Regions from separate parts of the Enterococcus sp. AMC1623 genome, predicted to be linked through region 3. Evidence: a T-box and tRNA genes for the amino acid it is inferred to sense, from the RefSeq annotation. Region 3 holds a T-box; the other regions hold tRNA genes.
The links. The T-box of region 3 lies ahead of argS (arginine--tRNA ligase). A T-box ahead of a tRNA ligase gene usually reads a tRNA of that ligase, here a tRNA-Arg.
Positions count from the first base shown of each region.

Region 1: it has a tRNA-Arg gene. The T-box ahead of argS (arginine--tRNA ligase) is inferred to sense a tRNA for this amino acid. The anticodon was not compared.
Region 2: it has a tRNA-Arg gene. The T-box ahead of argS (arginine--tRNA ligase) is inferred to sense a tRNA for this amino acid. The anticodon was not compared.
Region 4: it has a tRNA-Arg gene. The T-box ahead of argS (arginine--tRNA ligase) is inferred to sense a tRNA for this amino acid. The anticodon was not compared.

Region 1 is NZ_CM177096.1:3,273,838-3,277,021, forward strand. It holds gene proS (proline--tRNA ligase) at 1-222, opposite strand, end outside; gene AC4BC7_RS16070 (helix-hairpin-helix domain-containing protein) at 234-428, opposite strand; T-box leader at 480-688, opposite strand; gene AC4BC7_RS16075 (O-methyltransferase) at 799-1,494, shown strand; tRNA gene AC4BC7_RS16080 (tRNA-Arg) at 1,599-1,672, shown strand; gene AC4BC7_RS16085 (MarR family winged helix-turn-helix transcriptional regulator) at 1,928-2,335, shown strand; gene AC4BC7_RS16090 (nitroreductase family protein) at 2,351-2,989, shown strand; gene AC4BC7_RS16095 (DUF1304 domain-containing protein) at 3,029-3,184, shown strand, end outside.
Region 2 is NZ_CM177096.1:1,252,221-1,255,404, reverse strand. It holds gene AC4BC7_RS06185 (PTS sugar transporter subunit IIC) at 1-660, shown strand, start outside; gene AC4BC7_RS06180 (GNAT family N-acetyltransferase) at 725-1,876, shown strand; tRNA gene AC4BC7_RS06175 (tRNA-Arg) at 1,949-2,020, shown strand; sodium ion sensor (DUF1646 type) at 2,385-2,430, shown strand; gene AC4BC7_RS06170 (cation-translocating P-type ATPase) at 2,487-3,184, shown strand, end outside.
Region 3 is NZ_CM177096.1:194,979-198,162, forward strand. It holds gene argB (acetylglutamate kinase) at 1-380, shown strand, start outside; gene argF (ornithine carbamoyltransferase) at 399-1,406, shown strand; T-box leader at 1,467-1,660, shown strand; gene argS (arginine--tRNA ligase) at 1,734-3,184, shown strand, end outside.
Region 4 is NZ_CM177096.1:1,399,328-1,402,511, forward strand. It holds gene rpoN (RNA polymerase factor sigma-54) at 1-1,136, opposite strand, end outside; tRNA gene AC4BC7_RS06925 (tRNA-Arg) at 1,193-1,264, shown strand; gene AC4BC7_RS06930 (DUF5067 domain-containing protein) at 1,549-2,160, shown strand; gene AC4BC7_RS06935 (hypothetical protein) at 2,254-2,424, shown strand; gene AC4BC7_RS06940 (DUF998 domain-containing protein) at 2,820-3,184, opposite strand, start outside.

The sequences.
Region 1 (3,184 bases), 370 kb from region 3:
TTCTTTCATGAAGAAACTTTTTGGAATCAACATTGGGAAATAGGCATTGCGAATTCCTTCGCTACGTAAGAATTTGTTGAATTCTTCTTGAATATGCTCCCATAATTCAAAACCATCTGGACGGAAGATGATGGAACCTCTAACGGGTGAGTAAGACATTAATTCTGCTTGTTGAACGGTTTGTAAATACCATTCTGTAAAATCATTTTTTTGTTCTGCCATTTTGTTTCCTCCTATTGATTAAATGTACGATTATTTTGGTTGAGCGCATCTTTCATAGTGGGTAAAGATTTTGGTCCCACGCCATGGATAGCTAAGACCTGTTTTTCAGTTAAGCTGGCTAATTTATCAAAGCTATCAATTTTTTCGTGTAAAAGTGCATTTCGTGCGGGGTTAGAAAGTTTTTGTAAAAATTCGTCGTAAGTCATTTGATAACCACCTTTAATTTTTTGCAATAAAAAAAGCATTCTCATCCCGATAAAAAGGACGAAATGCTGAACATTCGCGGTACCACCTTCATTGAATAGAATAACTCTATCCCACTTGTAACGAAGATAAGGGTTCTAACCCGATTGTTTTCACAATCATTGACATTGGTAGGTTCACAAAAATAGGGGTATCGAGGTTCCAGCCTTGCCCCGACTCTCTAAAACATATTTTTGATAGTAATCCAAATCCTGTCTATAGACTAATAGGAATTGCTCAAAAAAGCAAGTAGAAGTTTTTAATGAGAAAAGATTGCAGGTTGTCGCTGAAATTCGTATAATGAAAAACAGTGAATAAGTAGGAGTGTAAAACATGAGAAACGAAATGATGTATCGACCAGTTGTAAAACCCGAACTTGTCGAATTTTTACGTAATGAACAAAAACAATTAGCTGGTGAACTGGGTCAAATTGAAAAAGAAGCCAATGAAAATGAAGTACCGATTATCCCCCATGAAACAGTTGTTTTTATGCAATTTTTATTAGGTCAAATTAGACCAAAGCAAGTGTTGGAAATTGGAACAGCACTGGGATTTTCTTCTAGTTTAATGGCGCAATATGTTGGAGAAGACGGGCATGTTACCACCATTGATCGCTTTGATGTCATGATTCGTAAAGCGAAAAAAACTTATGAACGTCTTGGCTTAGAAGATAAAGTAACGTTATTAGAAGGTCAAGCAGCAGATATTTTACCAGAATTAACAGGTCCATATGATTTTATTTTTATGGATAGCGCTAAGTCAAAATATATTGAGTTTTTACCAGAGTGTTTACGCTTGTTGAAAAAAGGTGGCGTATTGATGGTAGATGATGTGTTTCAAGGAGGAACAGTGTTAGATCCAATCGAAGAAATTCCTCGGAATCGTCGTACTATTCATCGTAAACTAAAACGATTTTTAGATGTCATTAATACACACCCTGATTTAACAACGAGTTTGGTACCATTAGGGGATGGGATTGCTTTAATCACCAAAGAAGCAGATGAAGTTGTGATTGAACCTGTAGAATAAGCTGTTTTTTAAGGTGTCTTTTTTTGGCACCTTAAAAAATAACAGAAAAACAATTGACATTTATAAGGAATTTCCATATAATAATTTTTGTTGCTAAAACATCTGTCATAGTAGCTCAGCCGGATAGAGCATCCGCCTTCTAAGCGGACGGTCGGGGGTTCGAATCCCTCCTGTGACGCTAATTAAGCCTTAGAAACGTTGGTTTCTAAGGCTTTTTTTGTTTTTTGTGCCAAAAAATTTTATAACGATGATATTTTGCCTTAATTAATTAATGTTTAACACACAGCTGCTATTTTCTAGCAGTTTTTTTGTTTTATAGCGTATATTCACACGTATGAATCACCAATGCAAGCAAAGTAATTTACAAATTAAATTCTTTTCTGTATATTTGATGAATCAACTGTTGACTAGTCAAATGTAGAAGGGAGTTAATATGAATCTTAGAAAAATTAGTAAATTATTTTATCAGCTAAAGTTGGCGAATCAAGAAATGACCGCCAAGTTTGAAAAAGAAACGGGGTTTAGTATTACTCGTTATGAACTAATGATGTTTTTAAAAGAAAATGGGCAATGTTCGCAAACTATTCTACAAAAAGAATTGAAAATTGATAGTGCCGCAGTAACGAGACATCTAAAAATACTAGAAGATAAGAATTATGTAACTCGTGAAAGAAATCAACAAAACAATCGCGAAGTTTTTGTAAAGATTACAGCTAAAGCTTTCAACGAGTTAGAAACTTGTGAAAAAAAATATAGTTCTTCTGAAAAACAAATACCTGTATCACTTAATGATCAAGAAGGAGAACTTCTCTTAGAATTATTAACCAAATTAGTGAAATGAAAGAGGCCAATTAATATGTCAAACAACTTAATGAACAATAATTTTTCTGAAATTACTTTTGATAGAAAATCTGTACGTATCTATGATGAATCCTATAAAATTTCTCATGAAGAAATGCTAGAAATGATTCAAGAAGCAACACTTGCGCCTTCATCAGTAAATATGCAACCATGGCGTTTTGTAGTCGTTGAAAGCGAGGCAGAAAAAGCAAAATTAAAACCATTAATTCGTTTTAATACTCGTCAAAATGATACATCTTCTGCAATGATTTTAATTTTTGGAGATATGGAATGTTATGAACGAGGCGAAGAAATTTACGACCAAGCAGTAGCAGAAGGAGGAATGCCTCCAGAAGTCAGAGATCAACAACTAGAAGCAATTATCCCTTACTATAAAAACTTTACTAAAGAAAAAATGAATGACGTTGTAAAAATTGATTCAAGTTTAGCTGCGATGCAATTGATGTTAGTTGCTCGTGCACATGGTTATGAAACAAATCCAATTGGTGGGTTTGAAGAGGATCAATTAGCAGAAGCATTTGGTTTAGACAAAGAGCGTTATGTCCCCGTGATGATTGTATCGATTGGTAAAGCAAAAGAAACGGGTTATTCATCTGTCCGTTTAGCAGCGGAAAAAATTACAGCATTTAAATAAAAGTGGGCAATTAAAAATAACCTTCCAAGGAGGAGAACAATGTCACTTATTTCGACTATATTAATTATTTTTGTCGCCTTAGAATTTTTCTATATTATGTATTTAGAAACTTTCGCTACAACCTCAGCTGCAACAAGTCGTGTATTTAATATGACGAGGGAAAGTTTAGCAGATAAATCATTAAACACCTTATTT
Region 2 (3,184 bases), 1.1 Mb from region 3:
TCATTCTACACAGCGGTACAACAACCATTCATGGGAATGGCAAGTACGTATCCATCAGCGTTGTTAATTGCGTTTATTACACCTTTCTTATGGTTCTTTGGTTTACACGGTGCAAATATGATTGACCCATTTTTACAAACAATTAATGCACCTGCCATCGAAGCGAATGCATTAGCTGTATCAGCTGGTAAGGTAGCACCATATATCGTGAATAAGCCATTTATTGATAGTTTTGTCAACTTAGGCGGAACAGGTGCAACATTTGGTTTGATAATTGCGATCTATTTAGTTGGTCGTAAAAATAAAGCGTACAATGTAGTAAATAATTTAAGTGCTGCACCAGGATTATTCAACATCAATGAACCATTATTGTTTGGTTTACCAATTGTTTTAAATCCAATTATGTTTATTCCATTTATCATCACGCCAATGGTCTTAATTACAACTGCATTTTGGGCAACCAAATTAGGTTTCGTCCCTGCAGCAACATTTATGCCACCATGGGTAACACCTCCAGTAATTGGCGGATTTTTAGCAACACAAAGTTGGACAGGCGGTTTATTAGCAGCCATCAACCTAGTCATTTCTACATTGATTTACATTCCGTTTGTTCGTATCGGAGTTTTACAAGAATTAAAACGCGAACAAGCAGCACAATAAAATATCTACTTAAAGAAGGGTCATTTTTATGGTCCTTCTTTATAAATTCATAGGAGGAAAATAAATGCAAGAGACTACAAAAGCAGATGCGATCTATCAACTTGCTCATTATGCGTTTCAATTTAATCAAAGCGACGCATACAAAAATCGCTTGAATTATATTGTAGAACATTCAAAACATTATGGTTCCTACGATGGAGAACAACTAGCAAGTCAAATTATTGCGACGCCTTTAAAAGTTCAATTTTTTAATCAAGTGTTTGATATGGCAGGTGTAGGATTTGTTTCCTCTGATCCAAGTTATCGTGGTGAAGGCCGAATCGATCAATTGATGGCGAATATTTTAAATGACTGCAAAGAAAATAAGGTTCTTTTCTCTTATCTCGCACCATTCTCATATCCTTTTTATCGTCGTTACGGTTACGAATTGATTTTTGAACGAATTGCGTATGATGTACCTAGTCATGAGTGGCCGGATAGTAGACGTGTACCAGGAAAAATTCGTCGACAGACATGGGAACAATCAAAAGATGTCATTAAAGAAGTATATGAAGCATCTAATCGAAATAAGCATGGAGGATTACAACGTGAAGACTGGTGGTATGAATATAAGTTCCATATTCAACGCCCATATTATTTTGCCGTGTATTATAATGAATCCGACGAAGCGGAAGGCTATTTAATTTATCAAATTTTAAATGGTAAGTTTCATTGTGCAGAGTGGGAAGTATTAAGCGGCAATGCATATCATGCGTTGAATCGCTACATTGCTACACACAGAGATTCGGTCAGTGAAATTCGCTATGAACAAGGATACAATAAAAATAGTTCATTCTTCCTACAAGAAAAACCACTTGCAAATGCAACAATCCGACCAGAAATGATGGTTCGAATTGTTGATATTGAGGCATTTTTAACGGTTTATCCATTTGATAATCTACAAGCAGCATTTGCGATTCAGATTCTAGAAGATACCTATGCGCCATGGAATGAAGGGATTTTTGAAATTCATTCAAAAGGAACTGTCAGTAAAGTAGCGAAAACCAAGCTACCTACGCTAACAATTTCTGTTCAACGTTTTACACAACTCTTTTTAGGCTATCAAAAATTACGAGAATTGATGTTTTTCAATTGTGTAACGGTTGATAAAGAAATAGTGTCTATTGTAGAAGCGATTTTACCAACAGATATTCCTGTTTTAGAGGATTATTTTTAATAAGTAATTTTATCGCTGACCTTGCGTTTTTTTTAGGTTAGCGATAAAATGATAACAGACTTTTTGTCAATCGTCCTCTTAGTTAAATGGATATAACAAGGTCCTCCTAAGACTTAGTTGCTGGTTCGATTCCAGCAGAGGACGTAGCTGAAACTCTTTGTATAAGGGTTTCAGTTTTTTTATTTGAATGATGTATTTAGAGATTTTGCAGATTGAAAATTATAATTTTTAATAAAAGTGGCTGAATTTCTTGCTAACATTTTTCCTTTTACCTTGGCAGTTGTCGAGGTGGAAGCATTACAAAAGGGAATATTAAGTGCAATGGATTAAAATATTCATGCTGATACTGAGATGCGAACGTCACTTTCTTCAAACACAGAAAAAAGTGGGGAAGAATAGTTTTCAGTTTGCGATAACGATTGAGTAGTAAAAAATTATATTTTTTAGGCATCAAGATAGACAAAGTAGAAAATTTTTGTTAAATTAATACTAATTTCATAAATGACCAGGTTGGGCGCAAGCTTTCAAGACATATTCTCCAAGGGTGAGGAGAGTCTTGTTTGCTTGCGCTCTTTTTGCGTTGTTTAGAAAAAAAGAAAGGAAGTTAGCGATGCATTTTTATCAAGAAACAAAAGAAAAATTAATCAAGAGATTTGAGGTTGATCCAACGAACGGGTTAACAAATGAGCGTGTTCGTAGTCTCAGAGAGCAATATGGAGTGAATAAGCTACCTGATGAAAAAGAAGATCCATACTGGAAAGTCTTCTTGAAGAATTTTAAAGAACCCATTGTCATCGTATTGATGGGGGCTATTGTATTATCTTTATTGAGTTCCTTTTATTCTATTCAGATACAAGGAGATATGCAGCATGGTAAAGAATCTCTATATGAAGCAGCAGCTATTTTTATTTTAATTATCATCAATGCTTGTTTAGGTTTTTGGCAAGAAATTAGTGCGCGTAAGAGTTTAAATGCCTTAAAAGAGATGAACAATCGTCAAACAACGGTCTTAAGAAATGGGAGCTGGGAAAAAATTGCTGCTACAGATGTTGTGGTGGGAGATTTAATCAAAGCAGAAGTAGGCGATTTCGTTGAAGCAGATGTACGTTGGATTCAAACGAATGAATTGCAAGTGATTGAAGCACATTTAACTGGCGAAGCAGATGCGATTCATAAAAATACCGAAGCAATTGATGAAATTGTCGAAATTGGCGATAGAAAAAATATGGGCTTTTCAGGCTCCACTGTTTCAAATGGGCAAGGAATTGGTTTAGTCGTTGCTACAGGTTTAGACACTGAATTAGGAAA
Region 3 (3,184 bases):
TGACGGCAGTGAACAGCGAGCTTTTAAATACCTTAATTGAAAAACATCACATTCCCATCATTGCGCCATTAGGGATTACTGAATCAGGACAATGGTTAAATATCAATGCTGATGAAGTAGCTTGTAAAGTTGCGGCAAGTATTAAAGCAGAAAAGTTATATCTATTAACAGATGTTCCAGGAATAAAAAAAGAATCTGAATGGCTAAAAGAAATTTCTGTAGCAGAAATCTCTCAATTAAAAACAGAAAAAGTAGTTACAGGTGGCATGTTACCAAAATTAGACAGTGCACATAAAGCGCTGTTAGCAGGCGTGAAATCAGTCTTTATCAGTAATACGATTGATTCATTTGGAACAGAAATAAAAGTAGCTGTAGGTTGAACTGAACGGAGGAAAACGATGGAATTTCAAGGGAAAAGTTTTTTAGCAGAAAAAGATTTTACACAACAAGAATTACAGTATTTAATTGATTTATCCCAGCATTTGAAAAAACTAAAAAAACAAGGGATTACACATCGTTATTTAGAAGGGAAAAATATTGCCTTATTGTTTGAAAAAACATCAACGCGAACACGGGCAGCTTTTACAGTGGCTTCGGTCGATTTAGGCGCTCATCCAGAATTTTTAGGCGCAAATGATATTCAATTGGGTAAAAAAGAATCCGTGGAAGATACGGCAAAAGTGTTGGGTAGTATGTTTGATGGGATTGAATTTCGTGGATCCAGTCAAGCAGTAGTTGAAGCATTGGCTGAACATTCGGGTGTCCCTGTATGGAATGGTCTCACTGATGAATGGCATCCAACACAAATGATTGCTGACTATCTAACGATTCAAGAAAGCTTTGGAAAAGTCAAAGGCATTAATCTCGTTTATTGTGGCGATGGTCGTAACAATGTGGCACGTTCATTGTTAGTCACTGGGGCTATTTTAGGGACAAATGTGCGAATTGTTGCACCAAAAGAATTGCATCCTGACGAACAATTAATTGCTTTGGCAAAAGAGTATGCGCAACAATCAGGTGCTGAAATTTTGGTGACAGACAATGTAGATGAAGGCGTTTTAGGCGCTGATGTCTTATATACCGATGTCTGGGTATCAATGGGTGAAGAAGATAAATTTGCTGAGCGAATTGAATTATTACTTCCTTATCAAGTGAATCAAATGATGATTGAGAAAACCAAAAACGAGCAAGTCATTTTCTTGCATTGTTTACCTGCTTTTCATGATGCAGAAACAGATTACGGTCAAGATATTCAAGAAAAATTCAATCTAAGTGAAATGGAAGTAACCGATGAAGTCTTCCGTAGTAAACATGCCAAACAATTTGAACAAGCTGAAAATCGCATGCATTCAATTAAAGCGGTTATGGCAGCAACTTTAGGACATTTATTTATTCCGAATAGTTAAAATTAAACACAAGACTAGCGCAATAAAAAAAGATTTGCTATAATCAGTGTACATTTCATACATGATTTAGTGATCAAGAGAGTAACTTTTCATTTTTTACTAGCGAATTCGGGAAGGTGGAAGCCGAAATAAAGAAGAGAAGTGAAGCGCACTTGTGAAAATTTGCTAAGCAAACGGCATCTACCGTTATCAGATAAAGTGGGTTCGATTTGTCGAACAATCAGAGTGGTACCGCGGGAATTCTCGTCTCTAGTGTTTTTTACACTAGAGACTTTTTGTTTGCTGTCGCATAAAAATCAATGAGACTACTTTAGGAGGAAATAATTTATGAATAACAAAGATATCGTATCAAAAGCAATTTTTGATGTGGTCAAAGAAGATTTGTCATTAGAACAAGTTCAACAGCTATTAGAAAACCCCAAATCAGCCGATCATGGAGACGTGGCTTTTCCGGCATTTGCCTTGGCAAAAGTTTACCGTAAAGCACCACAACAAATTGCTGCTGATTTAGCTGAAAAAATTGATGGTTCATCATTTGAAAAAATTGAGGTAGTTGGACCGTATTTAAACTTCTTTATGAATAAAGCAGTAATTAGTCAAAACGTTTTAGCAACCGTTGTAAAAGAAAAAAATCATTTTGGTGATAGTAGCGAAGGAAACAACGCTAGTGTCCCAATTGATATGTCTTCTCCTAATATTGCTAAACCAATTTCAATGGGACATTTACGTTCAACTGTCATTGGGAATTCAATTGGCTTTATTTTAGAAAAAGTAGGCTACCAACCAATTCGTATTAACCACTTAGGAGATTGGGGAACACAATTTGGGAAATTAATTGTAGCTTATAAAAAATGGGGTTCAGAAGAAGCTGTTCGTAATGAACCCATCACTGAATTATTGCGTTTATATGTAGAATTCCATGAAAAAGCTGAAGAAGATAAAGCGTTAGAAGATGAAGCACGTGCATGGTTTAAAAAATTAGAAGATGGCGATGAAGAAGCTATTTCATTATGGCAATGGTTCCGCGATGAATCAATGAAAGAATTTAACAAAATTTATGACATGTTAGAAGTATCTTTTGATTCATTAAATGGCGAAGCTTTCTACAACGACAAGATGGATGAAGTTGTTGAAATGTTAGAAGAAAAACATTTATTAAAAGAAGACCAAGGTGCAGAGATTGTTGATTTAACGAATTACGACTTGAATCCTGCATTAATTCGTAAATCAGATGGTGCAACATTGTATATTACACGTGATATGGCCGCTGCGTTATATCGTAAACGTACGTATAATTTTGGCAAATCATTATACGTTGTTGGGAATGAACAAAGTTATCATTTCAAACAATTAAAAGCTGTATTAAAAGAAATGGGCTTTGATTGGGCTGATGATATGTATCATATTCCATTTGGCTTAATTACCAAAGATGGTAAAAAATTATCCACACGTAAAGGGAAAATTGTCTTATTAGAAGAAGTATTGAATGAAGCAATTGATTCAGCCAAAGAACAAATTAGTGAAAAAAATCCAACTTTAGAAAATAAAGAAGAAGTAGCTAAACAAGTAGGGGTAGGCGCAGTTGTTTTCCATGATTTGAAAAATGATCGTCTAAACAATTTTGACTTCACTTTAGAGGAAGTTGTTCGTTTTGAAGGTGAAACAGGACCGTATGTTCAATATGCACATGCGCGTGCGATGAGTATCTTAGCAAAAGCTGCATTTACACCAGACGAAACCAAAACGTATGCTTTAAATGATGAAGAAAGCTGGGAAGT
Region 4 (3,184 bases), 1.2 Mb from region 3:
ACATCATTTGTCGAGCGTTCTCCTTCATCAGAGGCGAGTTTTTGACTAAAGAAATGTTTTAATTCAAAAACGCCAAAATCCGTTTCTAAATATTTGCCATTCACAGCACGACTGACTGTGGATTCGTGAATAGCCAATTCTTCTGAAATATCTTTTAAAATTAATGGCTTGATAGGATGCTCTTTATTGAGAAAGAATTCTTGTTGTCTTTCAACGATTGCTTTCCCCACATTGTAAATAGTGTCTCCACGTTGTTCCACGGTTTTTTTCAGCCACTCAAACGCTTGTTGTTTTTCTTTCAGATAGTTTAACACTTCTGAATCTCCACTTTGAGTCATTTGTTCAAAATAATTTTGCTGAAATTTGATTTCTGGCATTCCACTACGATTTGAGACTACCGTCACTTGTTGTCCGTCAACTCTAACCGTTAAGTCAGGGATGATGTACAAGCCTTCTGTCGAACCAAAGACTGCCCCTGGTGTTGGCGTTAATGTTTGAATATAATCAAATACTTTTTGAATATCTGTCAAAGAGATGACTAACTTTTTAGCGATACTTTCCCATTTTCTTTCAACTAATTCTGTAAAATATTCTTCTAATATTAAATACGCAATTTCTGGTGCATAGTTATCTCGTTCGGTTTGTAACATCAAACATTCTTGCAGATTTCTAGCACCTACACCCGCTGGTTCTAATTGCTGAATTAGGGTCAAAGCATCCAATAGTTGAATCGGCGTCCCACCTGTCTGTTCAACTGCTTCGTCCAGCGAAATTGTTAAATAACCATTCAAGTCAATATATTCTACCAAATACAGAACCAGTGTCCTTAAATAAGTATCACGATAGTTCAAATGAATTTGATCAATTAAGTGCTCGAATAATGAAATTGTCGTATCAGGGATTTGGTTTAAACGTGTCATTTCTGTGCCTGTTGATGTACGTGGTTTTGAGTAGTTTGAAGTATAATTAGGTTGAATGACATCAAGTAGTGGATTTTCTAAGGCTTGATTCTCAATAAATTGTGTTAATTCCTCTGTAGAAAACTGCAAAACTTGAATCGATTGCTGTAATTTTTGTGTCATCGCTAGTTTCTGTGTTTGCTTTTGTTGCTGCGAAAACTGCTGTTCAAATTTCATTTTGGATTTCCCCTTGTTTTTTTTCTTAAAGTTCGCTAAACTATGTAAAGTGTTCAGCACCTTTAGTGTAGTGGATATCACGCAAGATTCCGGTTCTTGAGACAGGGGTTCGATTCCCTTAAGGTGCGTTTGTGTAACTGATTACATTATACTTGATGCTACGTTAAATGGCAAAACCCTATCATATGGCGTTTTATGATATACAAATAGTCGCAATTTTTTTGTGCGTCTCTTGTGCGACTATTATTTGTGCGCCATTTGTGCGTTTAATATTGAAAAAAATATTGCTGTTGAAGGCGAGAATAACATTGGCAAGTGATACAATCTTAATCGATTGTATCACTTTTTTTATGGAAACACCTTTTCGTAAATGGTACAATTAATAAAATAAAAATTTGTTGGAGGTAATCAAATGAAAAAGATGCAATTTTTAGGGTTGGTGCTATTTTGTGGTTTTATATTAGGAGGTTGTGCCGGAGAAGATAAAGAAAGTTCAGATACAAATACTACTACAAATAACGTCCAATCTAGTAATGTAACATCAACCATTAAAGATACCCAAGTAACGGAAACAAGCGGTGATTTTGTTGAAACAGCAGCCGATGCATATTTTGATGGCACCACTTTAAAAGGTAATACTTATACAATTAAAATTACAGACTATAAAGTAATACTTGCTGGTGAACAGGGCAACGAATATGGCGACACTCCTATTATTGCTTTTTGGTATGACACTTTAGTAAATCCTGATTATGACAACGAAAAAAGTATTAATCCAACTATGGCATGGATTAGTAATTTTAACGCTGTACAAGATAATGATCCAAATATTATTAATAAGCTTGATGTTGCACCTCTGCCTGATCCACAGTATCGTGATACACAGACTAGTGACATTAAGCCAGGCGGGACAGTCTCTAATGCAGTTGGTTATGTATTGACTGATACAGAAACTCCAGTCACATTAAATGCTGAAAGCATGCTAGGCGATAATTTTGGTACAGCAGAATTTACAGTTAAATAAAATTTATATCGTTTTTTAAATAATACGAAAATATTTTTATTCCAGCAGTTGATTACAATAAATCAATAGTACCTTATAAGAGGAGGTGCTAATATGTTGTATTTTGAAAATAGAGTTGGGAAAGTTTTTATTATCAATGACTATGTACATGTAAAAACAAACTTTTACACTATTGATATTAAAGTTTTAGATGATAATATCGCAATGGTCTTTTTGTTAGCAAAGAGGCAAGCGGAAGAACTTAAGGTGCGTTCGTGTAACTGATTACATTATACTTGATGCTACGTTAAATGGCAAAACCCTATCATATTGAGTTTTGTTAAAAAGTATAAGTCAATAAAGAATTTAAAAAAAGAGAGTTAGTGAAATGACTAACTCTCTTTTTAGTAATTTTCTTGAAATTTTCCTATAAATTTTCTTTTCAAGAAGAAATATGTTATACTTAAGTAACGCGAAAGATATTTTTATGCGACACTTTAATTTGTTTTTAGGAAATTTATTCACACTGGCGTAACTACAGGGTTACAAGGATGTATTAGAGGTTAGGGAATATATCGTTTAAATGAGAAATAGTTAATTTTTAGTAATAGTTATAATTGGTATCAACTTTAAAATAAATATATTGATTCGTCAGATAGCCTTCTCTTTTTTAGAGAGGGCTATCGTTCATTTTCAGAGTCTTTAATTTCAATGACCAAACGATGTTCTGGCGATTCAAGAACCAAGAATTGTAAAAACTGGAAAAACATCAATAGCCAAACAAAAGCTACTAAAAATGCTAGAAACTCAAAAGCTGTTAATGATAGATAATGAACACCCATAAACAAAAATACGCATAAAACAAGCAATCCCATCACAATAAATGAAGTGATTTTAAATTCTCTTGTAATTCTAGGTAATAACCAAGGTAATGTGACAATTAACAGAATAACTAAATAAACAAGGTTTGCGGCAACATGATTATGAATCACAGCCGATAAAGAACCTTCTTTATATGGAAACATCCCTACACCACCTAAATTTA